Regions from separate parts of the Ekhidna sp. ABH4_415 genome, predicted to be linked through region 2. Evidence: riboswitches for the same ligand, from Rfam matches in the RefSeq annotation. Region 2 holds a riboswitch; each other region holds the start of a gene.
The links. A riboswitch is a leader RNA that binds a small molecule or an ion and turns the genes downstream of it on or off. The one in region 2 is predicted to bind S-adenosylmethionine.
Positions count from the first base shown of each region.

Region 1: it holds a riboswitch for S-adenosylmethionine, as region 2 does, so the genes downstream of both, ACXAH9_RS04410 (ArsR/SmtB family transcription factor) here and ACXAH9_RS06695 (homocysteine S-methyltransferase family protein) in region 2, are expected to answer to the same signal.
Region 3: it holds a riboswitch for S-adenosylmethionine, as region 2 does, so the genes downstream of both, ACXAH9_RS12370 (OsmC family protein) here and ACXAH9_RS06695 (homocysteine S-methyltransferase family protein) in region 2, are expected to answer to the same signal.

Region 1 is NZ_JBSWYW010000002.1:298,523-302,736, forward strand. Features, by position in the region: gene ACXAH9_RS04395 (ABC transporter ATP-binding protein) at 1-255, shown strand, start outside; gene ACXAH9_RS04400 (MlaD family protein) at 258-1,226, shown strand; gene ACXAH9_RS04405 (sll1863 family stress response protein) at 1,393-2,019, shown strand; SAM riboswitch class I at 2,212-2,323, shown strand; gene ACXAH9_RS04410 (ArsR/SmtB family transcription factor) at 2,464-2,778, shown strand; gene ACXAH9_RS04415 (SRPBCC family protein) at 2,786-3,268, shown strand; gene ACXAH9_RS04420 (hypothetical protein) at 3,523-3,672, shown strand; gene ACXAH9_RS04425 (hypothetical protein) at 3,669-3,947, shown strand; gene ACXAH9_RS04430 (hypothetical protein) at 3,961-4,214, shown strand, end outside.
Region 2 is NZ_JBSWYW010000003.1:302,736-306,949, forward strand. Features, by position in the region: gene ACXAH9_RS06685 (hypothetical protein) at 1-307, shown strand, start outside; gene ACXAH9_RS06690 (Ppx/GppA phosphatase family protein) at 527-1,432, opposite strand; SAM riboswitch class I at 1,492-1,604, shown strand; gene ACXAH9_RS06695 (homocysteine S-methyltransferase family protein) at 1,650-2,651, shown strand; gene metH (methionine synthase) at 2,648-4,214, shown strand, end outside.
Region 3 is NZ_JBSWYW010000006.1:257,034-261,247, forward strand. Features, by position in the region: gene ACXAH9_RS12360 (homoserine O-acetyltransferase family protein) at 1-222, opposite strand, end outside; gene ACXAH9_RS12365 (O-acetylhomoserine aminocarboxypropyltransferase/cysteine synthase family protein) at 200-1,525, opposite strand; gene ACXAH9_RS12370 (OsmC family protein) at 1,538-1,975, opposite strand; SAM riboswitch class I at 2,233-2,337, opposite strand; gene ACXAH9_RS12375 (MaoC family dehydratase) at 2,641-3,102, shown strand; gene sucD (succinate--CoA ligase subunit alpha) at 3,157-4,029, opposite strand.

The DNA of each region.
Region 1 (4,214 bases), on a different contig from region 2:
CAGCCTGATATCATATTGTATGATGAACCGACCTCCGGCTTAGATCCCATTACAAGCAGGGAAATAGCCAATTTGATGAACGATGTGCATCGAAAGTACAAAACGTCTTCCATAATCATTTCGCACGACATGAGCTGCATTAAGCGTACTGCTCAGCGAATTGTTTTGTTAAATGATGGAATTGATTACCTGCATGGAAACTATGAGAAATTGAAAAACTCAACAGATGAAATAGTAAATTCATTCTTTTTATAGACATGGAACAAAATTTTAAAAATATTAGACTTGGTGTATTTGTGATTATCGGGACCTTGTTCCTTGTAATGGCTTTATATTTCATTGGGAACAATCAGAATCTGTTTGGTTCCAATTTTACCGTTCATGCAGTTTTTAAAAATGTGAGCGGACTTCAAAAGGGGAACAACGTTCGCTTTTCAGGGATCAATGTTGGAACGGTTCGGGACATAGAAATGATCAATGACACTTCCGTATTGGTGAGTTTCATTCTAAAAGAAGAAATGAACCAATTTATACGACGAGATGCCATTGCATCATTAGGGACGGATGGACTTCTGGGCAACCGAATAATAAATATTATTCCCGATGAAGGAAGTGATCGGCTTATAAATGATGGTGATACTTTGAAGGTATATCATGGAATTGATGAGGATGAAATGTTCAGCCTGCTGGAGCGAACGAACTACAATGTAGCTGTAATTACGAATAATCTGGTAGATATTTTGAAGGACGTTAAGGATGGGAAAGGGACAGTGGGTCGTCTGATTTCTGATTCCACGCTGGCTAATGACATCAATGAAACCATTAGTAATCTCAATGCATCAAGTAAGCGAGCCGTTGAAATACTAGATGAGCTGGATAAGAATATTGCTAATGTGAGCGAAGGTAAGGGTACTGTAGGCATGCTCCTGAATGACACAACACTTGCAAACAACATAAACAGGATATTTGAGGAAATTCATGCAAGCACAAGCAATGTTGAGGAAATATCCCACGATATAAGGGAGTTGGTCACCAAAGTCCAGAGCGGATCAGGCCTGACCGGAAGTGTTATCAGCGATTCAACGATGGTCAATAGCCTGGAGGAAAGCCTGGAAAATATCAGACAAGGAACAGAATCATTCAACCAAAACATGGAAGCCATGAAGCATCACTTCCTGTTTAGAGGGTATTTCAAAAAGCTCGAGAAAGAAGAGAAAGAGGAATGACACTTTAAAATTCATAAAATTCAAACCGTATTGGGGAGGTGAATTATCAGCTATTTATGTGACAGAAGTCATTTGATTCAGACGTAACACAAGGTAGGTTTGATACTAGCTAAATGCGGATAAAACGCCGTAAATAATTGGTTTTGGGAGTCATAAAAATAGCAGCATGAAAACCGAACTCACACTTAAGGAAAAAGGGGCAAAGAAGCTTGATGAATGGAAGCAATTTGTCCATGAACTAAATGAGCAATTGCATCATGAAGTATCGGATGCAAAAGAGGAATTTGAACGGCAGAAGAAGAAACTTCGCGAATGGCTTGACTCCCTTGAGAATGACGTGGAACACGCCATTGACATTAGCAAAGAAAAGACAGCAGGCATCAAAGCTTCCATAGAGGAGTTGCGTGTGCAGGCTGCACTCGGACGTGCAGAAGCAGAAGAGCTCATGCATGACCAGCAGAAAAAACTTGTAAATGGTCTGCACGATCTGAAACATAAAATCCATACGCTCTACGATTCTTCAAAAGAAGATGCTCAAACCTTTAAAGAAAAGGTGGCGGATAAAGTAGATGATTTTCATACCCGCTTTGACTTGTTTCGTTTGCAATGGCATCTGGGCATGACAGAGGCACGGCAAGAGTGGCAGGAGAAGAAGAAAGAACTGTCGCATCGCTTGCATGAAGTAAATACTAAATTGGATCACCTGGAAGAAGAAGCAGCTGATAAGTGGACCGTTTTTTCATCTGAAATGTCTGAAGCATGGGATCATTTCAAGAAAGCATTTAAAGGCTAAACGGGTTGACTGTCATGACATTTCCTAATGGAAACATTTCTATTCGTGAGGTATGTTCCAAGAATTAAACCTGGTAATCAATAGTTATTTCCCTGAACAAAGGGGTTGTTATAATTATTAATCCAATGTGATGTTTTCATTGCTAAATCATCATAAATGAACTATTTCTAATCCGCACACGTACCTTTAGGTACATTATCGGGAAAGGTGAAGGGACTGGGCCCGATGCAGCCTTGGCAGCCCGATCGCCAGCGTGCGATGACTGGTGCCAACTCCCAGCCTGCAGCGACAGGACAGATAATGGACAGATGCCATCTTCATTGATGGTTTTTTTATGTCCTTACTTTTTCATTCACATTTTACATTACTGTTCTAAGGTTTATTGATAAAATATTGCGCAAGTAAATACTTGCATATAAATTAGCAAGCACTTACTTACGTATCGTGGAACAACGGAGAGATATTTTTCAGGCCATAGCAGATCCTACGCGTCGAGAGATTCTGTCTGCGCTTATTGAAGAGCCTAAGAACTTGAATGCGCTTGCAGAGCAGTTTTCAATCTCACGTCAGGGGGTTTCATTGCATGTAAAAGTGCTTGAGGAGTGTGATATGATCTCCATATCAAAGGAGGGAAGGGAACGGTATTGTCACATCAAGCCTGAGAAATTATTGGAGATTATAGAGTGGCTGGAACCGTTTAAACAGCTCTGGAGAGACCGGTTTGATCAATTGGATGACCTATTAAAAAACATTAAATAACACTACAATGAACAAAACTACATTCACCGAAGACCTGGAAAACAACCGGCTAATTGCTGTGCGAACGTTTAATGCCCCAGTCGAAAAAGTATGGAAAGCCTGGAGCGATCCGGAGCTCCTCTGCCAGTGGTGGGCGCCAAAACCGTATATCTGTAAGATTGATACCATGGATTTTAAGGTAGGAGGACATTGGATGTACAAAATGGTTGGGCCTGAGGGAGATGAGCATCGTGGACGCATGGATTTCCTGGAAATAGAGCCACGCAAGCGACTGGAGGGAGAAGACTATTTTGTGGATGAAGAAGGCAATGCATCAGCCGACATTCCACCCATGCAAATGTCAGTGAAATTTGATTCGGACGGCTCATCCACGACCGTGACAACCATTACCACCTTTGCTTCTGCGGAAGCCTTTAAGCAGATGGCAGAGATGGGCATGGCCGAAGGCTGGGAGCTGGCTTGCAATCAGTTGGAAGCACTATTGGATTGATTTGGAATTTCAAAGTGATTCCCTTGCCTCGAACAGTCTGTGACTGCTCCCAAAAGAACGCCACGACTAGTCGCTATTCCCCTACCTACCGCAGGCAGGCTTGCGAATGAGGTACGAATGAGACTTGGGAATATGACAGATTTCATGTGCTTGGCATCTGCCACAGTTATTCATTAAGTTTGAATTCCCCCTTTGAATCGGTTCGACGATTCGAGGGTGAGGGGGTTGATATCTTGCAAGACAACACTTAGTAAATGACCAGAAAGAATAAATACTACCTAGGCATAATTGCAGCTGCCATAACATTCATTATTGCTTCCCAAATCTTCAGTGACTGGGATCATTTCAAACGAGGGTTGGTGGGTGAGCCAGAGGTTGAAAAAGTTGAGGCTTTGAAGGAATGACCGGAGGAGCAGGCTTTACCAGAGACGGAATTGAAAGAGGGAGGACGAATCGATCCGCCCTAAAGAAGAAGTTGCCATTTCAGCGATTGAAAGAAAATCTGTTTGTAAAGCCAATTAAGAATAAGCTAGCTATTAAGAAGTCAACTCTGGAGGATCTTCATGCCATGAAAGCTGATCGCAGAAATGAAGAGAAATTGAGGCGAAGGTTCTTTCTGATTTTTATCCTTTCGATCCTGCTAATCATTTTTCTGTGGATTGGGAGTTGGATGATATAATTATTGCAAGCAAATGAAACTAGAAGGAAAAACCGCAGATGAAATCTTGAAAAACAAGTTGATAGATAGATCGTCTTGGCATTTCTTTCAAAGCAAATCATGGATTGACTATGCTTTGAGGAATTCAAATCCAAGTGCTATTCAGTATGCGTCTTTTGAGTTGCGGTATGGAATAGAGTACTTTCTTTTTGAACTACTAGTTATAACTAGAAACTTGACAGAGGAAGAATATAAAAAAGCACAGAATTCTCGAAAAGAAATGAAGAG
Region 2 (4,214 bases):
TGATGATCTGACGCTTACGAAAGAGCAATTAATTGAAACACAAGTAGCACTGGAGTTTAATGAAAACTCACTGATTGACTCAGAGGAGCGTGTATCTCAAATGGCTGAGAAATTAAGCTTGTCGGAAGCTGAGACAATGTATGCCAAGGGAGAAGGCCTTGAACTTATGGCAGAAAAAATTGAGTTTGCTCCAAAGAAGAGAAAACAAACGCTTGAGCAGTCTTTGGCTTATTACAAAAAAGCGATAGAGCTTGGGCATGTGCCCGCCAAAACCAGAGCGGAGAACGTTCAAAAACTCTTGAAATAACACCGATTGAAGTTGGACGATGAGTGGAAAAAGAGGAGGTATTAAAGCCTCCTTTTTTTGTGACCTTTTAAAGGTAGCACGTCTAATAGTAAAATAACATTATGCCAAGAGTAATACTTGTACTGGCTGCCATATTTTCCCTGGTGTTTTTCGGATTTTTGATTCATAGTGAAAAAAACAGGCAGGATGAATCAGAAGAAAGTGATGAAGTATGCTAGGTCAATTCCTAACAAAAACCTTATCGCTTTCAGGATGGTGGGTTTGGTAAAGATGGTAGTTGATACCATCTTTCAACCCTACATCTGGCACTATGATGCTCTTTGCTTTTGCTGCCTTCATCACGGCTATGTAGATATCTGAAGCAGGAATGATTACATCGGCCCGATCAGGATTCAGTTGTAGTTTATTGAGGCGATCATCCAACGATAAATTTTTTAACACATCCTGAGTTCTCATCAGTGTATTAAGTGACATTTTACGTGTCTTTTTCTCAAGATTAGAAAGTTCAAATAGCTTATTTATGTTACCACCAGTACCAACCGCGGTTATTTTTTCTCCTTTCTTAAAGGCGTGCTGAGCCACCCATTTTCGCATTTCTTCCCAAGCCTCCGGTGTATCTCTTCCTTCCAGCGTTCGTACTGAACCAATCTTAAAGGAGTGAGCAAATACTTTCTCATGCTTTTCATAGATGTTGAGCTCAGTACTACCACCCCCTACGTCAATATGAATGTAGTGACCATCGTCCAGCCCTTGCAGGATGACTTTGTTAATCATCTCTGCTTCTTGCTCTCCCGAGATGATCTCAATATCCAAATCTAGCTTCTCTTTGACTTTATCGACGATTTCTTTCCCGTTCTCTGACTCCCTCATTGCAGAGGTAGCACATCCGAAATATCCATCTATCTCATACAGGTCAATCAGGTTTTTGTATGCGTTCATCAGCTTAAAAAAGCGCTCCTCATTGTATTCACTGATTCGACCCTCGGAGAATACATCATGGCCTAATCGAAGAGGGAATCGCACATACTCCAGCTTCTTGAACGTGATCACCGTTTCATACTCAATCACCTTGGTAATTTGTAACCTTACCGCATTCGAACCGATATCTATCGCTGCTAACTTCATGTTTGCCTAAAGGTAATACGTGAATGTTTGCGAGGAATTATATTCTAATATATTTGCACTACTTATCAAGAAAGACCGAGGGACTGGGCCCGTTGACGTCTTAGCAACCTGACTATCAGTATGTGGTTTTCGGTGCTACTTCCCATCCCTAATGCACGGGAGCAGATGAGCGAATCCGATCGGAACTTTCTCTGGTAAGTAAACTTTAAACCGGAGAATGAATAAACTATTAGAACTTTTATATCAGAAAATCCTGGTGCTAGATGGAGCCATGGGTACCATGATTCAGCGTCACAAGCTGGAAGAAGAAGACTTTAGAAACGACGCACTAAAGGATCATTCCAAATCGCTGAAGGGCAACAATGACCTTCTTTCCATTACTCGACCAGAAATAATAAAAGATATTCACTCAGCATATTTTAATGCGGGCGCTGATATCGCTGAAACCAACACCTTTTCCGGGACTACCATCGCTCAGGCTGATTATGGGTTGGAAGATTTGGTATATGAATTGAATTATCAATCGGCGAAAATCGCCCGCGAAGCAGCGGATGAATTCACTGAAAGGGAACCCGACAAGCCTCGTTTTGTAGCAGGAGCGATGGGGCCAACCAATCGGACAGCTTCACTTTCTCCTGACGTAAATGATCCCGGATTTCGAGCGATCACGTTTGAAGAGCTGCGAATTGCATATAAGCAACAAGCAGAAGCATTGATAGCCGGGGGAGTGGATATGCTTTTAGTGGAGACTGTCTTTGATACCCTCAATGCTAAGGCAGCTCTTTATGCCATCGATGAAATCAAGGAAGAGCGGAAAATTGACATTCCGGTGATGGTCTCCGGCACGATAACGGACGCATCCGGGCGAACGCTTTCAGGTCAAACAACTGAAGCATTTCTTATTTCTATCCAACACATGGATTTGTTAAGTGTCGGATTGAATTGTGCATTGGGAGCAGCTCAATTACGCCCATACTTGAAGGTTTTAGCTGATAAAGCTGATTTTTTTGTAAGCGCGCACCCAAATGCTGGCTTGCCAAACGAATTTGGCCAATATGATGAAACACCGGAGATGATGGCCAATCAAATCAAAGAATTTCTAGAAGAAGGTCTTGTAAATATTATAGGCGGGTGCTGTGGAACTACACCGGAACATATAGCTGCGATTGCTGATTTGGCTGCAAATTATGAACCAAGAAGGAAGGAGGTACTTGTATGAGACCATTGATCCTCTCAGGTCTAGAACCATTGATTGTCACCGAACACACCAACTTTGTCAACGTCGGTGAGCGTACCAATGTGACCGGATCGAAACGATTTGCCAGGCTCATTTCCGAAGACAAGTACGATGAGGCGTTGGACGTAGCACTCGATCAGGTGCGTGGAGGTGCCCAAATCCTGGACGTGAATATGGATGAAGGGATGCTTGATGGGAAGAAGGCGATGATCAGGTTTTTAAATCTCATCGCTTCCGAACCAGAGATCGCACGCATTCCAATCATGATTGATTCTTCTAAATGGGAGATCATCGAAGCAGGGCTACAATGTATTCAAGGTAAGGGAGTTGTCAATTCCATCAGTATGAAAGGTGGAGAAGCTGAATTTATCGAGCAGGCAAAAAAAGTCAAACGATATGGTGCGGCCGTAGTAGTGATGGCGTTCGATGAACAAGGGCAAGCCGACAGCTATGAACGACGTATTGAGATTTGTGAAAGAAGCTATCGCATCCTTGTAGACCATGTGCATTTCCCTCCTCAGGATATCATTTTCGATCCTAATATTTTCCCTGTAGCAACCGGAATAGCCGAACATAATAATAATGCAGTCGACTTTTTCAGGGCCACCAAATGGATCAAAGAAAACCTCCCCGGAGCAAAAGTGAGTGGGGGAGTTAGTAATGTTTCGTTTTCATTCAGAGGCAATAATATCGTGCGTGAAGCGATGCATTCTGCTTTTCTGTATCATGGGATAAAGGCAGGCATGGATATGGGTATTGTCAATGCCGGAATGATTGAAGTATACGATGAAATACCTAAAGACTTGCTTGAGCATGTAGAAGATGTTTTGTTGAATCGGAGAGAAGATGCTACAGAAAGGTTGCTTGCATTTGCAGAGAATGTAAAAGGAGAAGGCAAAAAGAAAGTAGAAGACCTAAGCTGGAGAGAGGCATCTGTGGAAGATCGTTTGTCACATGCCCTGGTTAAGGGAATCATTGATTTTGTTGAGGAAGATACAGAGGAGGCTCGTCTGAAATATCAAAGCCCCTTGAAAGTGATTGAAGGTCCGCTAATGGATGGGATGAATATCGTGGGGGATTTATTCGGAAGCGGGAAAATGTTCTTGCCCCAGGTGGTAAAAAGTGCCAGGGTAATGAAGAAATCAGTCGCATACCTTACACCGTTTTTAGAAAAAGAGAAGGCGTCTGGAAACACCAAAGGGAAAATTCTATTAGCTACTGTTAAGGGAGATGTGCATGACATTGGAAAAAACATAGTTGGGGTTGTGATGGCATGCAACAACTTCGATATTGAAGATATGGGAGTGATGGTACCCGCAGATAAAATTTTGGATCGTGCAGAGGAAATTGGTGCAGATATCATTGGTTTGAGTGGACTGATTACACCATCATTGGATGAAATGGTATATGTGGCTGAAGAGATGAATCGGCGTAAGATGAAAACGCCACTGCTAATAGGTGGTGCCACAACCTCCAGAATTCATACTGCAGTAAAAATTGCCCCAAAGTATGATCAAACGGTTGTGCACGTGTTGGACGCCTCAA
Region 3 (4,214 bases), on a different contig from region 2:
ATTGATTGGACTATCCTCAGGAAAGAAATTTTCCCACCATTCGGAAGGGTCACTATTTGCGGTGAGGGCATGAAAGATCCAGACCACATTGGATTTATCCGCACTCAAATCCCCCCACGTGGTGTATTGGATCCTAAGATCCCGGAGCGTTTCTCCACACTCCAGGACCAAAGGTTCCTCAACCTTAAAACCAAATGACTTAGACGTTAGCAGCGTTTGCATAGACTTTTTCAAATGCTTGTTCAAAATCGGATTTGATATCATCGATGTGCTCAATTCCTACGGAGACTCTCAACAGGTTAGGGAAAACACCAGCATCTTTTTGCTCTTCTTCTGATAGTTGCTGATGAGTGGTAGCAGATGGTTGAATGATGAGTGTTTTTGCGTCTCCTACATTCGCTAGATGACTTACTAAATTCAGGTTATCAACGAATTGAGTAGTTTCCTCTTTCTCTCCCTTGAGTTGGAATGAGAATACCCCACCAAATCCATTTGTTAGATATTTTTTGGCGAGCTCATGGTACGGACTGGAAGTTAGCCCAGGATAGTTGACCTTTTCCACCAGTGGGTGCTGTTCCAGCCAGGTAGCTAGTTCCAAAGCATTGTCTACCGTTCGTTGCACGCGCAATGAAAGTGTTTCTAATCCTTGCAGCAATAGAAAGGAATTGAAGGGGCTCAAAGCAGGTCCGAAATCCCGGAGACCTTCTACCCGGGCTCTGATTGCAAACGCAATGTTTGGTAAGCCCAGAGGGTTTCCTTCACCAAAAACTTCCCAAAATTTTAATCCATGGTATCCCTCTGATGGCTCAGTGAATTGGGGATATTTCCCATTGCCCCAGTTGTAGCTTCCACCATCGATGATCACTCCTCCGATGGAGGTGCCATGACCGCCAATCCATTTGGTTGCGGAGGCGGTTACCACGGAAGCTCCGTGCTCCAATGGTCTGAAGAGATACCCGGCAGCACCAAAAGTATTATCAACAACGAGTGGGATATCATGATCTTTTGCAACTTCAGCTATGGCCTCAAAATCAGGAATATTGAATCCCGGATTTCCGATCGTTTCCAGATAAATGGCCTTCGTATTTTGATCGATCAGTCGTTCAAAATAAGAGGCTTTATCTGTCTTTGCAAATCGTGTTTCAATTCCCAGTCGCTTAAACGCAACCTTAAACTGATTGTAGGTTCCGCCATAGAGAAAGGAAGTGGAAATGAAATTATCTCCTGCCTGAAGGATGTTGTTCAACGCGATGAACTGAGCCGCCTGACCGGAACCCACTGCCAGTGCAGCTACCCCACCTTCCAAAGCGGCAATACGCTTTTCGAAAACATCATTGGTTGGATTCATGATCCGCGTATAGATGTTTCCAAATTCCTTCAAAGCAAACAGGTTCGCCCCATGCTCAGAATCCTTGAAAGTATAAGAGGAAGTCTGATAAATAGGCACTGCTCTGGATCTCGTCGTTTCATCGATTTCCTGACCTGCATGTAATTGTAGTGTTTCGTATTTTAATTCTTGTGACATGATATATTCGTTTTAGTTAATTGAAAATGAAATGGGTGTAGGGTTAGACAGATTATCGTTGACGGGACATCTATGAGAGATTTCTTTGAGCCATTGCTTTTTAAGTTCTGGGTCTATCTGTGAGGTGGTCTCCAGTCGAACATCGATTTGCTTGTAGCCTGCCCTTTCCTCAAGAGACTTTCCGAACAGTCGTCCTGGGTTGAGAAATCCATCTATATTGATTTTAAGATTCTCGAGAAAAAAGTCCAGTTCTTCGGCAATGATGTGAGCTACCACATTGATGCATCCTGCATATCCCGCAAGGACATATTCTACTGGATTTGGCGCTTCATTGGTGCCGCCTAAGGCTTCTGGTTCATCGACAGTGAGATCGAAACCTCTGGCTTGAATACGTGTTTTTGCTCGAGATTCACTCACAGAGCTGATGGAAAATTTTATTTCTTGTGACATGATTTGTAATTCTTTGATTAATGAAAATGAGAAGGTGTGGATTTTTCACAAGTAACTGAAAAGTTGACTTATGAAAGGATTTTTCCGGACGAAGACGCACTTCAGTCCTAAGATGATCGCAAACCCTAATGGATCAAATGTGAATTACCTGTTGCTATAACAGCAACACATGCAGATGAAATGGAATATTGATGAGGAAACGCAATTTCCCTGTCTGACCATCTTGTCAGTTACCTTGGGAACGATGTGATTTTGTTTGTTCATAGCAATCAATTTATCGTTCAGGAATTAGCACCGTTTCCGATTTTCGGAGGGTTGCTAGCGCGTCATGGAGCCTGTCTCTCGGCGCTTCTTTATAAATCGATACCTTATCGATTTGATGATGCAAACGTAGAGCAGGATTTTTGGTTTCTCCAAATTTTATTCAGAGAAAATTTCAGTGGGGGATGATAAAAGAATTATATAACGTTATGAGAAATAAATATTTATTGAATTAATTTGTTGATTATAACATGTTGTTAATCAATCCTTAACAAATTTTATAACTAGTCGTATTGCTGATTCAAGTTTGAAGAGAAAAATTTATTTGAAAATCAAAATGAATTTTTCTTAACATACTGTTCTACCTTTGGTTTTGAAATGAAAATTTGACCTAACAGAGAATCATGAGTAAACTTATCATCAATAATCACGAGGAGTTTGAGCAATATTTAGGAAAAGTAATGGGTGAGTCTGAGTACCATCAAATCACCCAGGAACAGATCAATCAGTTTGCGGATGCCACCTTGGATCACCAATGGATACATACGGATCCTGAGCGAGCGAAGGACGGTCCGTTCGGCACTACCATTGCTCATGGTTATTTGACACTCTCACTGATGCCCTATTTGTGGGAGCAAATTGCTGAGTTCAACAATGTGAAGATGTTGGTGAATTATGGAATTGATAAGCTCAAGTTTGGTCAGGCGGTGAAAGTGAATGATGAAATTAAGCTTACTGCAACACTAAAATCACTCGCTAACCTGAGAGGGATTTCCAAAGCAGAAGTGGAAGCTTTGCTGGAAATTAAAGGAGAAAAGAAACCAGCTTTTACAGCTACGATGATATTCTTATATCATTTTGAGTAGACATAAAAAAAGGCCTCTCTGAGGCCTTTTAAGTTCTTTTATTTTAATTGTCAATTATGACAATGCTTTCTTCATCACTGCTCCGATATCAGCCGGAGACTCTACCACGTGCAATCCGCACTCGCCCATAATTCTCATCTTTGCTTCTGCCGTATCATCTTTTCCTCCGATGATCGCTCCAGCGTGACCCATTCTTCTTCCCGGAGGAGCTGTTTGTCCTGCAATGAATCCAACAACAGGCTTTTTATTTCCGTTTTCCTGGATCCATCGGGCTGCATCTGCTTCATATGAACCACCAATCTCACCAATCATCACGATTCCGTCAGTTTCCGGATCTTCCATCAGCATTTGTACAGCTTCTTTTGTAGATGTTCCGATGATTGGGTCACCTCCGATACCGATAGCAGTAGAAATACCCATTCCGGCTTTTACTACCTGGTCTGCTGCTTCGTAGGTCAATGTTCCTGATTTCGATACGATTCCTACTTTTCCTTTCTTGAAGACAAAGCCCGGCATGATACCCACTTTTGCTTCTTCCGGCGTAATTACTCCCGGACAGTTTGGCCCAACAAGTACCGCACCTCTTGATTTCGCATATGGCTTGGCATTCATCATGTCTTTCACAGGAATACCCTCGGTGATAGTCACAATCACTTTAATGCCGGCATCAGCCGCTTCCATGATCGCATCAGCTGCAAATGCTGGTGGTACAAAAATGATGGTAACATCAGCACCGGTTTTATCAACAGCCTCCTTTACGGTATTAAATACTGGCTTTTCCAGATGGGTCTGGCCTCCTTTGCCCGGAGTGACGCCACCTACCACGTTGGAGCCATATTCGATCATTTGACCGGCGTGAAAAGTACCTTCAGAGCCAGTGAAGCCCTGTACGATGATTTTGGAATCTTTATTTACAAGAACACTCATTTCTTTTAGATTTTCCGCAAAAATATACGATTAAATCTGTCTGCCAATTACTTCGTCCATTTGCGGCTCATAAAATCTTGATAAATGGTCTTTCTTTCAGAATGTGTAAAAATATTCTTCTGATTCCGGTTGGTTTTGGCACACTTTTCGCGACTTATTTTAAGTGATCGCATCATTTAGATGAT